Regions from separate parts of the Duganella sp. HH101 genome, predicted to be linked through region 2. Evidence: predicted binding sites of a transcription regulator. Region 2 holds the regulator's gene; each other region holds the start of a gene.

Region 1 (3,700 bases), on a different contig from region 2:
TCCCGGCGTGCCGGCGCCAGCCGCAGCGCCGGCCCCGTAGCAAGCCTCAGGCGCGCAGCATGTCGCCCGCGATCCAGTCCAGCACTGGCGGGCGATGCGGCGCCCAGCCCAGCTGCTGGCGTGCGCGCTCACCGCGCACGCGGCTGTTGGAGCCCAGTCCGTACGAGGCCATTTCATGGCCCCATTCTTCCCTGGCCTGCTCCAGCGGCCAGTCCTGCGGCTCGCCCAGTTTCAGCGCGTGGGCGATGGCCGCGCTCATGTCGCGGAACGAGGCCTCGCCGCTTTCGACGAAGTAGAACGCTCCCGCTTCGGTTTTTTCCAACGCCAGCAGGTACAGGTCGACCACGTCGTCGATGTGGACGTTGGACCAGATGTTCAAGCCGCGCCCCACATGGCGCACGATGCCGCTCTTGCGCGCCTGCTTGAGCAGGCGTGGCAGCTGCACGCTGTCGCGCGGCAGCGCGCCGTGGCCGTAGATCAGCGTATTGCACAGTACCGCCGAGCGCACGCCACGGCCGGCGGCGGCCAGCACCAGGTCGTCGATGGCGACGCGCGCGGCCTTGTCGGCGGTGGGGGCGGGGAGTTGGTCTTCGAGGTAGATGCGGTCGGTGCCTTCGCCGCCGGAGGCGTCGCCGACGATGCTGGAACCGCTGGTGTGCAGGAATACCTTGCCGGAGCCGGCCAGGGCGTCGATGAAGGCTTCGACGGCTGCGCGGTTGTCGCTGCTGGCGGCGTTGATGACGGCGTCGGCCGCCTGCGCTTGGGCGATCAGCAGGTCGCGATCGTTCAAGGTGCCGACCACGCCGGCCACGCCGATGCTGGCCAGCTCTGCCAGCTGTTCCGGCTTGCGCACCAGGCCCGTGACCTGATGGCCTGCGCGCACCAGTCCCGCTGCGATGGAACCGCCGATGAAGCCTGCTGCGCCGGTGACGAATATTTTCATACTGTTCTCACTTAATCAAATCGATAAGCAAACAGTATGGGGATGAACGCCGCGCGCAAAAAGGCCGCGCGGCGCAAAGTACTATTGATTACGGCGCAAGGATCAAGCTGAAGTCTTAGGCTTGGGCTTCGCGCTGCTTGCGCTTGGCGACCACGCCCAGCAGGGCCAGGCCGCCCAGCAGCATGGCGTAGGCATCGGCTTCCGGCACCGGTGCGGCGGCCACGGCGAAGGACAGGTTGTCCGCATAGCCGTCGTTGTAGGATCCGGCGTTGCGGGTCAGGTCCAGCGTGATGCCGACGTTGAGCGTGCCGACCGGGATATAGCCCTGGGCGTCGCGCAGCAGCAGGCCGGTGTGGTTGCCGCGGTCCGAGTTGGAGACCGGGCCCACGCTGGCGCTGGACAGCGCTACGCCGCCGGCGCCGTAGAAGGTCGCGGTCAGCTTGGCGTTGTCGTTCTGCGACTCGTAGCCGCCCAGCCAGGCCGACAGGTCGTAGCGCGAGGCGCCGGTGTTGATCGCCGCCGCCAGCGACGACAGGTCGATGGTCTGGCTGGCGGTCGACAGCGCCGCGTAGCCGCCGCCGAAGAAATAGGTGCCACGGTCGGCCGGGCCTGGATCGGCCGGGAAGGGGAAGCCGCCGGCGGCGCCGTACTGGACGACTTCGAACTGCGGCGTGGCGTTCCAGCCGGCGACGCCGTTTTCGGCATTGCCGTTAGCGATCAGATTGGAGCCGAAGGTGCCGGCCTGTGCGGCCGGAGCCAGTGCCAGGGCAACCGTCACGGCGGCTGCAAAAGAGGTGAATCGCATGGTGGTCCTTAAACGGGGATAAAAAGCGGTGCTTATTTTACAATCAAAATAGACAAAAGTAAAACCCGGCCGCAGGCCTGGCTGCACCGCCGTGGTGCGAAACGCTCGCTTTGGTGCGAAAAATGTCCTTACGCCGTCTGTAGTCCATGATTCCGCTGGCACGACGATTGCATTACGTTCGTCATGCCCGATACCACCGCATCCAGAGAACTCGCCGCCGGCCACAGCGCCTGGCAGGCCAGCCTCACCCTGGGCTTTGCCGACGACGCCGGCACCACGCGGCTGTTCGACAATCGCCACTACGGCCCGCTGCGCGTGCAGAAGGCGCTGTATCCCGAAGACCCCAAGGTGTGTCACGCCATCGTCGTCCATCCGCCCGGCGGCGTGGTCGGCGGCGACCAGCTGTCGATAGCGGTCGGCGTCGGCCCGCGCGCGCACGCTTTCATCGCCACGCCCGGCGCGGCCAAGTGGTACAAGGCCAATGGCAAGGTATCGCGCCAGTGCGTGCGCCTGAACGTGGGCGCGGACGCCGCACTCGAATGGCTGCCGCAGGAAACGATCTTTTTTGATACCGCTAACGTGGTGCTGGAGCAGCACGTCGAACTGGCCGCCGGCGCCACTTATCTGGGCTGCGAAATTCTCTGCATGGGCCGGCGCGGTTCCGGCGAAAGCTTCAACACCGGCACCGTGACCCAGCGCAGCAGCATCCGCCGCGACGGCAAGTTGATCTGGTGGGAGCAGGGCGCGATGCTGGGCGGACGGCTGGACAGCCCGCTGGCGCTGGACGGCAAGAGCGTCTGCGCCACGCTGGTCGCCGCCGGCAAGCCGCCGGCGGCCGCCGTGCTGGCCGCGCTGCTGGCCGACATCCGCGCCGATATTGCCGCCGACGGCGACCACCTGTTCGGCATCACCCACACCAAGGGCGTGCTGGTCGCACGCCACCTGGGCGACGACAGCGAAACCGCGCGCCGCCTGATGCTGATTGTATGGCGCCGTTTGCGCCCGCACCTGCTGGGCCGCGCGGCCGTCACGCCGCGCATCTGGCAAACCTGAGAACCACCATGGACCTGACACCAAGAGAAAAAGACAAGCTGCTGATCTTCACCGCCGGCATCGTGGCGGAGCGCCGCCTCGCGCGCGGCCTGAAGCTGAACTATCCGGAAGCGGTGGCGCTGATCACCTGCGCCATCATGGAAGGCGCGCGCGACGGCAAGACCGTGGCGCAGCTGATGTCCGACGGCACCCGCATCCTGAGCCGCGCCGATGTGATGGAAGGCATACCGGAGATGATCCCGGACATCCAGGTCGAAGCCACTTTCCCCGACGGCAGCAAGCTTGTTACCGTCCACAACCCCATCCCCTAAAGGAGGTCATCATGATCCCAGGTGAATATCTGCTCGAAGAGGGCGAGATCGGCCTCAATGAAGGCCGCGCCACCGCGACTGTCGTGGTGACGAACCAGGGCGACCGGCCGGTGCAGGTCGGATCGCATTTCCATTTTTTCGAAGTCAATACGGAGCTCAAGTTCGAGCGCTGGAAGGCTTACGGCATGCGCCTGAATATCGCCGCCGGCACCGCCGTGCGTTTCGAGCCGGGCCAGCAGCGCACGGTGGAACTGGTGAAGCTGGGCGGCGAGCAAAAGGTCTATGGCTTCAACGGCAAAGTCATGGGCAAGCTCGATCCGAATCCACCGAAGGGCTGACATGGCTACAATCTCGCGCCGCGCCTACTCCGAAATGTTCGGCCCCACCAAGGGCGACCGCATTCGCCTGGCCGATACCGAACTGTTTATCGAGATCGAACACGATTACGCCACCTACGGCGAGGAAGTCAAATTCGGCGGCGGCAAAGTGATCCGCGACGGCATGGGCCAGTCGCAGCGCGTGGCCGCCGACGTGATGGACACGGTGATCACCAACGCGGTGATCGTCGACCACTGGGGCATCGTCAAG
Region 2 (3,700 bases):
GCGTGCCCTTGTGCGCGTCGGAGTGCGCCATGGTGGCGTCGGCCAGCGTCTTGAACCAGCTTTCAATGGCTTGCTGCTGCGCCGCGCCGGCGGCCGGTTTGACGCGGGCATAGCTGAGCGCCATGCCGCCCAGGGTCCACTTGCGCACATACCACGCCTGCTCGCTGGACAGTTTGCCCAACAAGGCCTTTTGACCAGCCCAACTCTCCAGCCAGCCCAGCGCGCAGGCGGCGTTGCCCAGGCTGGCGTTTTTCGCCACGTCGGCCAGGAAGTCGTCGATGGGCTTGGTGTTGGCGATATTGCGTGCCCGCAGCACCGGATCGATGACAGAGTGATGCGCATCCGAGTAATAGCTGTTGGCGTCGATATCGATCACGGCCGGCGGCGGCGCGGTGCACGCCAGCGCGGCCGGGGCGGCCAGCGCCAGCAGCCAGGCTGTAAATAGTTTAGTTCGTTTCATGCCACTCCCATCAGAAGACATTTGGAAAACGTTTACTCTAAACTATCCGGGCGCAAAAAAGGGCGCCTCTGCGCCCTTAGTTTGATGGTGCCGGGGCCGTTGTTATAGGGCGGCGGCAGCGGGTTCGTAGCTATCCGGGAGATGCTTGATCGCATCGTGGCCGTGCTCTTGGACCTTGGCTTTGTACTTCATGACCTGCCGATCCAGCTTGTCGATCAAGGTATCGATGGCGGCGTACAGGTCTTGCGACAGGCTTTCCACGTAGACGGTTTTGCCCGACAGACGCAGGTTGATTTCAGCCTTCTGGCGTTTCTCTTTCTCTTTAAGGTTATCTACAGTCAGGATGACAGCAATATCAATCACTTGATCAAAGTGGCGGGTGACGCGCTCAAGCTTGTTCTGCACATATTCACGGATGGCCGAGGTCACTTCGAGATGATGTCCACTGATGGTGAGATTCATACACACTCCTAGAGATAATGTCGCTTCTTACGGTTAGTGCGTAGCCCATTACTGCCGGGCGCGCAGGAACCAGAATAACTACAAAGACTTGCGGAGACTGACTGGCGGGATTTTCAACGCTTCGCGATATTTGGCAACAGTTCGTCGCGCAATCACCATGCCTTGTTCTCCCAGCATGTCCGCAATCTTACTGTCGGATAAAGGATTTTTCGGGTCTTCTGCTCCTGTCAATTGCACGATGAGTGCGCGTATCGCCGTCGAACTTGCTTCCCCCCCCGCTTCGGTGGCGACATGGCTACCAAAGAAATATTTCAACTCAAACATGCCATGCGGGGTCAGCATATATTTTTGAGTTGTTACACGAGAAATAGTGCTCTCGTGTAGACCCAGTGTATCAGCAATTTCGCGAAGCACAAGGGGGCGCATGGCGACCGCGCCGTGCGAGAAAAAGTTCTTTTGTCTTTCTACTATCGCCTGGGCGACGCGCAGTATCGTGTCGAAACGCTGGCGCATATTCTTGATCAGCCACTTGGCTTCCTGCAGCTGCGCGCCCATGGCGCCCTCGCCTTTTCCCTGCTTGAGCAGGTTGGCGTACATGGCGTTGACGCGCAGGCGCGGCATGACGTCGTTGTTCAGGCTGACCTGCCAGCCGGTGCGCGATTTCTTGACGATCACGTCCGGCACCACGTAGTCCGACACGTCCGACGCGAAGGCCGAACCCGGATGCGGATTGCACTGGCGGATGACGGTTTGCGCCTCGCGCAAATCCTCGTCGTCGCACAGCAGCGCCTTCTTGAGCTTGTTGAAATCGCGCTGCGCAAACCAGGTCAGGTGGTTTTCCACGATGGCCAGCGCCATGCGCCGCGTCACCATCGGTATGCCCGGCAGGCGCTTGATCTGCAGCGCCAGGCACTCGGACGCGTTGCGCGCGCCCACGCCCATCGGATCGAAGCTTTGCAGCAGCGACAGCGCGGTGCGCAGTTCGTCGAGGTCGATCTCCAGCTCTTCCGGCAAGCGCGCCAGGATTTCCTCCAGCGGTTCTTCGAGGTAGCCGTTTTCGTCCAGCGCGTCGATGATCAGCTCGACCAGCGCGCGGTCGCGCATCTCCAGCACCGTCACCCGCATCTGCTCCATCAGGTGCTCGCGCAGCGTGCAGTGGCTGGCCTCCAGCTGCGGACGCGAGTCCTCGTCGTCGGGCGCCTTGCTGCGGCCGGCGTCGCTCCAGTCGACATCGGCGTCGCTGCTGGTGCTCTCGGTGTCGGCGGCCGGGCCGTCGTAGTTGTCGGCGTCGGCGGCCGGCGCTTCCTGGGCGTTGGGCGGGCCTTCCGGCGGCGCATCGCCGACCGGGGCTTGCTGGCTGATGGCGCCGTCCGACAGCAGCCGCAGCGAGCGGTCCAGCGGGTCGTCGAGGCGCTCCAGCAGCGGATTATCGGTCAGCAGCTGTTCCAGTTCCTGGTGCAGCTCCAGCGTCGACAGTTGCAGCAGCCGTATCGACTGCTGCAATTGCGGTGTCAGCGCGAGGTGCTGCGACGTGCGCAGTTGCAAAGACTGTTTCATGGGTTTTACATGCGGAAGTGTTCACCCAGATACACGCGACGCACCGATTCGTTGGCGATGATGTCGTCTGGCCGGCCTGAAGCCAATACCGTGCCCTGGTTGATGATATATGCGCGGTCGCAGATGCCCAGCGTCTCGCGCACATTGTGATCGGTAATGAGGACGCCGATGCCGCGTTCCTTGAGGAAGCGCACGATGCGCTGGATCTCAATCACGGCGATCGGGTCGACCCCGGCGAATGGTTCGTCGAGCAGCACGAAGCGCGGGTTGGTCGCCAGCGCGCGCGCGATCTCCACGCGGCGGCGTTCGCCGCCCGACAGCGACAGCGCCTGGTTTTCGCGCAGCTTTTCGATCTGCAAATCGGCCAGCAGGGTATTGAGCCGTTCATCAATGGCAGCCTTGGATAAAGGCTTGCCGTCCACTTTCTGGATTTCGAGGACGGCGCGGATATTTTCTTCCACCGTCAGCTTGCGGAACACCGACGCTTCCTGCGGCAGGTAGGACAAGCCGAGCGAGGCGCGGCGGTGGATCGGCAGCGAGGAGATGTCGGTGCCGCTGATATCGATGCTGCCGGCGTCCGACGGCACCAGGCCGACGATCATGTAGAACGAGGTGGTCTTGCCGGCGCCGTTGGGGCCGAGCAGACCCACCACTTCGCCGCATTCCACTTGCAGGGACACGTCGTGCACGACCTGGCGCTTGCCGTAGGTCTTTTGCAGGCCGCGCACGATCAGGGTGCTACCGCAGGATGCTTCCATGCTTACTTCTCCGTCGCAGGCGGGGTCGACGCGGCTGGCGCGGGCGCCGGGCGGATCACCGGCTGGATCACCATGGTGCCGCGGCCGGCGCCCGGCTTGCTCTCGCCGGTGACGCTGTTCTTCACCGCGAACTGTTCCTTGCGGCTGTCGTAGGAAATGAATTCGCCGTCGACCTCGTCGCTGAGGCGGCCGCCCTCCAGGCGGCGGATCTTGGCTTTCGAGAACAGTTTGACCAGGTCGGTCTTGTTGCTGTATTCGATGCGTTCGGCTTCGCCTTCGACCCACTGGTCGCCGGCGCCGTCGCGCTTCTGGCGGAAGGTGGCCGGCGTGCCCGGCGTGCTGGTCAGCACGACGAAGTCATAACCCTCAGGGTCGGTGGTCATCACCGCCTTCGGCGACTTCATCAGCAAGGTGCCGCGCGTCAGCACCACGTTGCCGATCAGCGTCTTGATCTGCTTGACGT
Region 3 (3,700 bases), on a different contig from region 2:
GGCGTGGCTCAAGGTTCCGGCGGTCTGCGCCTTGCGACTGATTTTGCTGATAGTACTGGTCATTGCAGTCTCCTTTGGAGGCGCCAGGGATAGGCGCCGCAGGACGACTTTATGCCTTCGGCAGCGCAGCGGGGAGTAACAAGATTGTCGTGAAACCGGCGTTCGGCCACGTCACGGCGCTGCTGCGCTGCACAAGCGGGCTGTAGTTCGCTATAATTACGCGGTTAAACATTTGTCAGCACTTACGAGGAAACCCCCATGAGCTTGAATAAAGTATCTTCCGGCCGCGATCTGCCGAACGATTTCAACGTCATCATCGAAATCCCGATGAACGCCGATCCGATCAAGTATGAAGTAGACAAGGAATCGGGCGCGATCTTCGTCGATCGTTTCATGGGCACCGCCATGCACTACCCATGCAACTACGGCTACGTGCCGAACACCCTGTCCGCAGACGGCGACCCGGTCGATGTGCTGGTCATCACCCCGTTCCCGCTGATCCCGGGCGTGGTAGTGCGCTGCCGTCCTGTCGGCGTGCTGAAGATGACCGACGAAGCCGGTGAAGACGCCAAAGTGCTGGCCGTGCCGGTCGACAAAGTACTGTCGATCTACAGCCACTGGCAGAAGCCGGAAGACCTGAACGAACTGCGTCTGCGCCAGATCCAGCACTTCTTCGAGCACTACAAAGACCTGGAAAAAGGCAAATGGGTCAAGATCGACGGCTGGTACGGTCCGGACGAAGCCAAGGAAGAGATCCTGAGCGGCGTTGCCGCTTACAAAAAAGAAAACGGTATTGCGTAACTCACGCGACCAGTAAAGAAGCCCCGCAAGGGGCTTTTTTTTATCAACCGCGCGGTGCGCCGCTGGCCGCTTCCGCCTCGCGCCGCAGGCGCGACATGTATTGCGGCGTGATGCCCAGGTAGGATGCGATGGCACGCTGCGAGATGCGCGCCTCCAGCCCCGGATACTCTTCGCGGAAGGCCGCCAGCCGCTCGTGGGCCGAGGTCTCGCCATTGGTGTAGGCGCGCTGCGCCAGCGTCTGCAGGCCGTGCATGGCGATGTTCAGATGGTAGTGCTGCATCACCTCGTGCTGCGCGCGCAGTTCGCAGGAACGTTTCCAATCGAGGGTGAAACCATGGATAGGCGTTTCCGCCACCAGGAACTGCACCGCCGCTTGCCCGTTCTCGCCGGCGATCAGGTCGGTCAGCGTGGTGGCCGATTCGCCCTCGCGGTAGAAACGCAGCGTCACTTCGAGGCCGTCGCGGTTGAAGAAGCCGCTGCGCACCACGCCGCCGCTGATCCAGTGCACCTGGGTGGCCGGCACGCCGGCACGTTGCAGGTATTCTCCCTTGCGCACGTGGAAGGGCTTGGCGATAGGCGCCAGAAGCTCGGTCACGTTGCTGTAGGATTCATCGCTGACGTCGATCCGCTTCATCGTGGCGGTCTTGAACCGTTCACGCTGTCTTATAAAATCTGCATTCATGCTTTGCTTGCCACGTTCCTGATAAAACCCTCCAAGGGGCACAGAGTATAGGCCCGATTGAAATTGCTGTGAAGCAAACTGGTTTCATCCCCGGGAAGATAATAGTTAACGCTACCATTCTAACCGTTTGGGCGTTTCCATGCCGCCGCCCGCTTTGTTGCGGTTTTATGCCAATTTGTTACATATTGCTTGATGTAAAAATAATAACCACGTACTATTAAATTTGTATTTTTTACAATTAATTTAATGGGGAATTTTATGACGACATCAATGACTCGTTTGCTGGCCGCCGCCGGACTGTGCCTTGGTTTGGGCTGGAGCGCAGGCGCCGCCGCCACCAACTACGATTTCAGCACCTTCATGACCGACGGTCACAACTACGAGAATGCGACCTTCGGCGACCTGACCATGACTTCCGAGGCAGGCAGCCTGGCGTACACGGATGCGTATGGCGGCGGCCTGTTTGCCGGCGGTGGCGGCGACAGCGACATCACGTTCACTTTCGCGCATGCGGTCAGCAACATCTCGATCCGTGCCGGCGACGGCGCCGGCGATCCGGACGCCTTCGGCATCACCGCTTACGCCTTCGGCAGCAATGCGCTGCTGGGCACCTGGTACTCGCCGACGTTCGGCACCAATGCCGGCAATCAGTGGTTCACGTTGTCGATTCCCGCAGTGAACGTGGGCCGCATCGTGTTCGATCCGTGCAATTCGGCCAATTGCCCTGGCCAGCTGGGCGGCTCGGGCGGCGTGGTATTGACCGACCTGAACGTGACTGCCGTGCCCGAACCGGAAACCTACGGCATGCTGCTCGCCGGCCTGGCCGTGATGGGCGCCGCCGCGCGCCGCCGCCGCAACGCAGCGTAAGCAGGTACGCTAGGGCAGCTGTGCCTTGAACGGGGTGCGCTCACCGAGCTCATCGATGTATTCGTCCATGGCTGCCGTTTCCTGTTGCAGGAAGTCGGCGATGGCGTCGGCAAAGCGCGGGTCGGCCACCCAGTGGGCCGACCAGGTCGGCGTCGGCACCAGTCCGCGCGACATCTTGTGCACGCCTTGCGCGCCGCCTTCAAAGCGCGCCAGGCCGTGCCGAATGCAGTAATCGATAGACTGCACATAGCAGGTTTCGAAGTGCAGGCCCGAGACGAATTCCTGCGTACCCCAGTAGCGCCCGTACATGATGCCGCCGCCCACCAGGTTCAGCGCGGCCGCCACCGGCGCGTCGCCGCGCTTGGCCAGCACCATCATCATGCTGTCCGGCGTCTCGCGCAGCAAGCGCTCGAAAAACTCCAGCGACAGATACGGTGTCGAATAATGCGCGTGGTAGGTCGACACGTAGCAGCTGTAGAAAAATTCCAGCACCCCGGCGCCGATCTGCGCGCCCGCCAGGTGCTCGAAGGCGATGCCGGCATCGAGCACGCGCCGCCGGTCCTGGCGGATCTTCTTGCGCTTCTCCATCTTCATGCTGGACAGGAAGGCTTCGAAATCCGCATAGCCGGCATTCTCCCAATGGAACTGCACGCCCTCGCGCAGCATGAAGCCGGCCTTGGCCAGCGCCTGCTTGTCCTGCTCGTCGGGGAAGAGGATGTGCAGCGACGAGGTGCCCAGCTGCCGCGCCACCTGCAGCGCCGCGCGCGCCAGCAGCTGGCGGTCTTCCTGCGTGCGCGCCAGCAGGCGGCTGCCCGTCACCGGCGTGAACGGCACCGCCGACAGCAGCTTGGGGTAGTACTCGATGCCGTTGCGGTGGAAGGCGTCCGCCCACGCGTGGTCGAACACGTACTCGCCCCGGCTGTGATCCTTCAGGTACAGCGGCATGGCGCCGTCCAGCACGCCGTCGCGGTGCAGCACCAGGTAGCGCGGCGTCCAGCCGGTGTCCTCGGCGGCGCAGCCGCTGTCGTGCAGCGCGTGCAGGAAAGTGTGGCTCAGCGTCGGGTTGTCGCCGGCCAGCGCCTGCCATTGCGCGGGGTCGACGCCGTCGAGCGAATTGATGATCGTAAACTCTGCTTCTGCCACGCCTGCCTCCGGCCCTTGATGTTGGCGCAAGTCTAGCCTATCTGGGCCGTGTCTGTTGGCGGCGGCACCGCTGTCCCCGTGCGATAATTCGATTTTGTCTATCCGATGTGCCCGTGAAAGACTCCACATGACCTCGAATTTCCTGAATCTGTACACCCACGATTTCGCCCGCGTCGCCATCGCCGCGCCGGTCTGCCGGATCGCCGA

The links. The regulator sigma-54, encoded in region 2, starts transcription at its own class of promoters, with help from an activator protein. The targets are predictions, from matches to a motif close to TGGCANGNAANCTGCTTT.
Region 1: a site for sigma-54 is predicted at 1,905-1,922, ahead of DUGA2_RS27885 (urease accessory protein UreD). Genes of this name have one in related genera too.
Region 3: a site for sigma-54 is predicted at 1,463-1,480, ahead of DUGA2_RS12695 (PEP-CTERM sorting domain-containing protein). Genes of this name have one in related genera too.

The regions. Positions count from the first base shown of each region.
Region 1 is NZ_LRON01000025.1:85,524-89,223, forward strand. It holds gene DUGA2_RS27870 (DUF945 family protein) at 1-40, shown strand, start outside; gene DUGA2_RS27875 (NAD-dependent epimerase/dehydratase family protein) at 47-943, opposite strand; gene DUGA2_RS27880 (PEP-CTERM sorting domain-containing protein) at 1,059-1,748, opposite strand; gene DUGA2_RS27885 (urease accessory protein UreD) at 1,932-2,801, shown strand; gene DUGA2_RS27890 (urease subunit gamma) at 2,810-3,112, shown strand; gene DUGA2_RS27895 (urease subunit beta) at 3,124-3,450, shown strand; gene ureC (urease subunit alpha) at 3,452-3,700, shown strand, end outside.
Region 2 is NZ_LRON01000018.1:84,199-87,898, reverse strand. It holds gene DUGA2_RS24185 (alginate lyase family protein) at 1-460, opposite strand, end outside; gene hpf (ribosome hibernation-promoting factor, HPF/YfiA family) at 563-922, opposite strand; gene DUGA2_RS24175 (RNA polymerase factor sigma-54) at 1,001-2,479, opposite strand; gene lptB (LPS export ABC transporter ATP-binding protein) at 2,485-3,237, opposite strand; gene lptA (lipopolysaccharide transport periplasmic protein LptA) at 3,240-3,700, opposite strand, start outside.
Region 3 is NZ_LRON01000006.1:314,293-317,992, reverse strand. It holds gene DUGA2_RS12710 (thioredoxin family protein) at 1-63, opposite strand, end outside; gene ppa (inorganic diphosphatase) at 259-801, shown strand; gene DUGA2_RS12700 (Crp/Fnr family transcriptional regulator) at 845-1,435, opposite strand; gene DUGA2_RS12695 (PEP-CTERM sorting domain-containing protein) at 1,742-2,350, shown strand; gene DUGA2_RS12690 (GNAT family N-acetyltransferase) at 2,360-3,493, opposite strand; gene DUGA2_RS12685 (NAD(+) synthase) at 3,621-3,700, shown strand, end outside.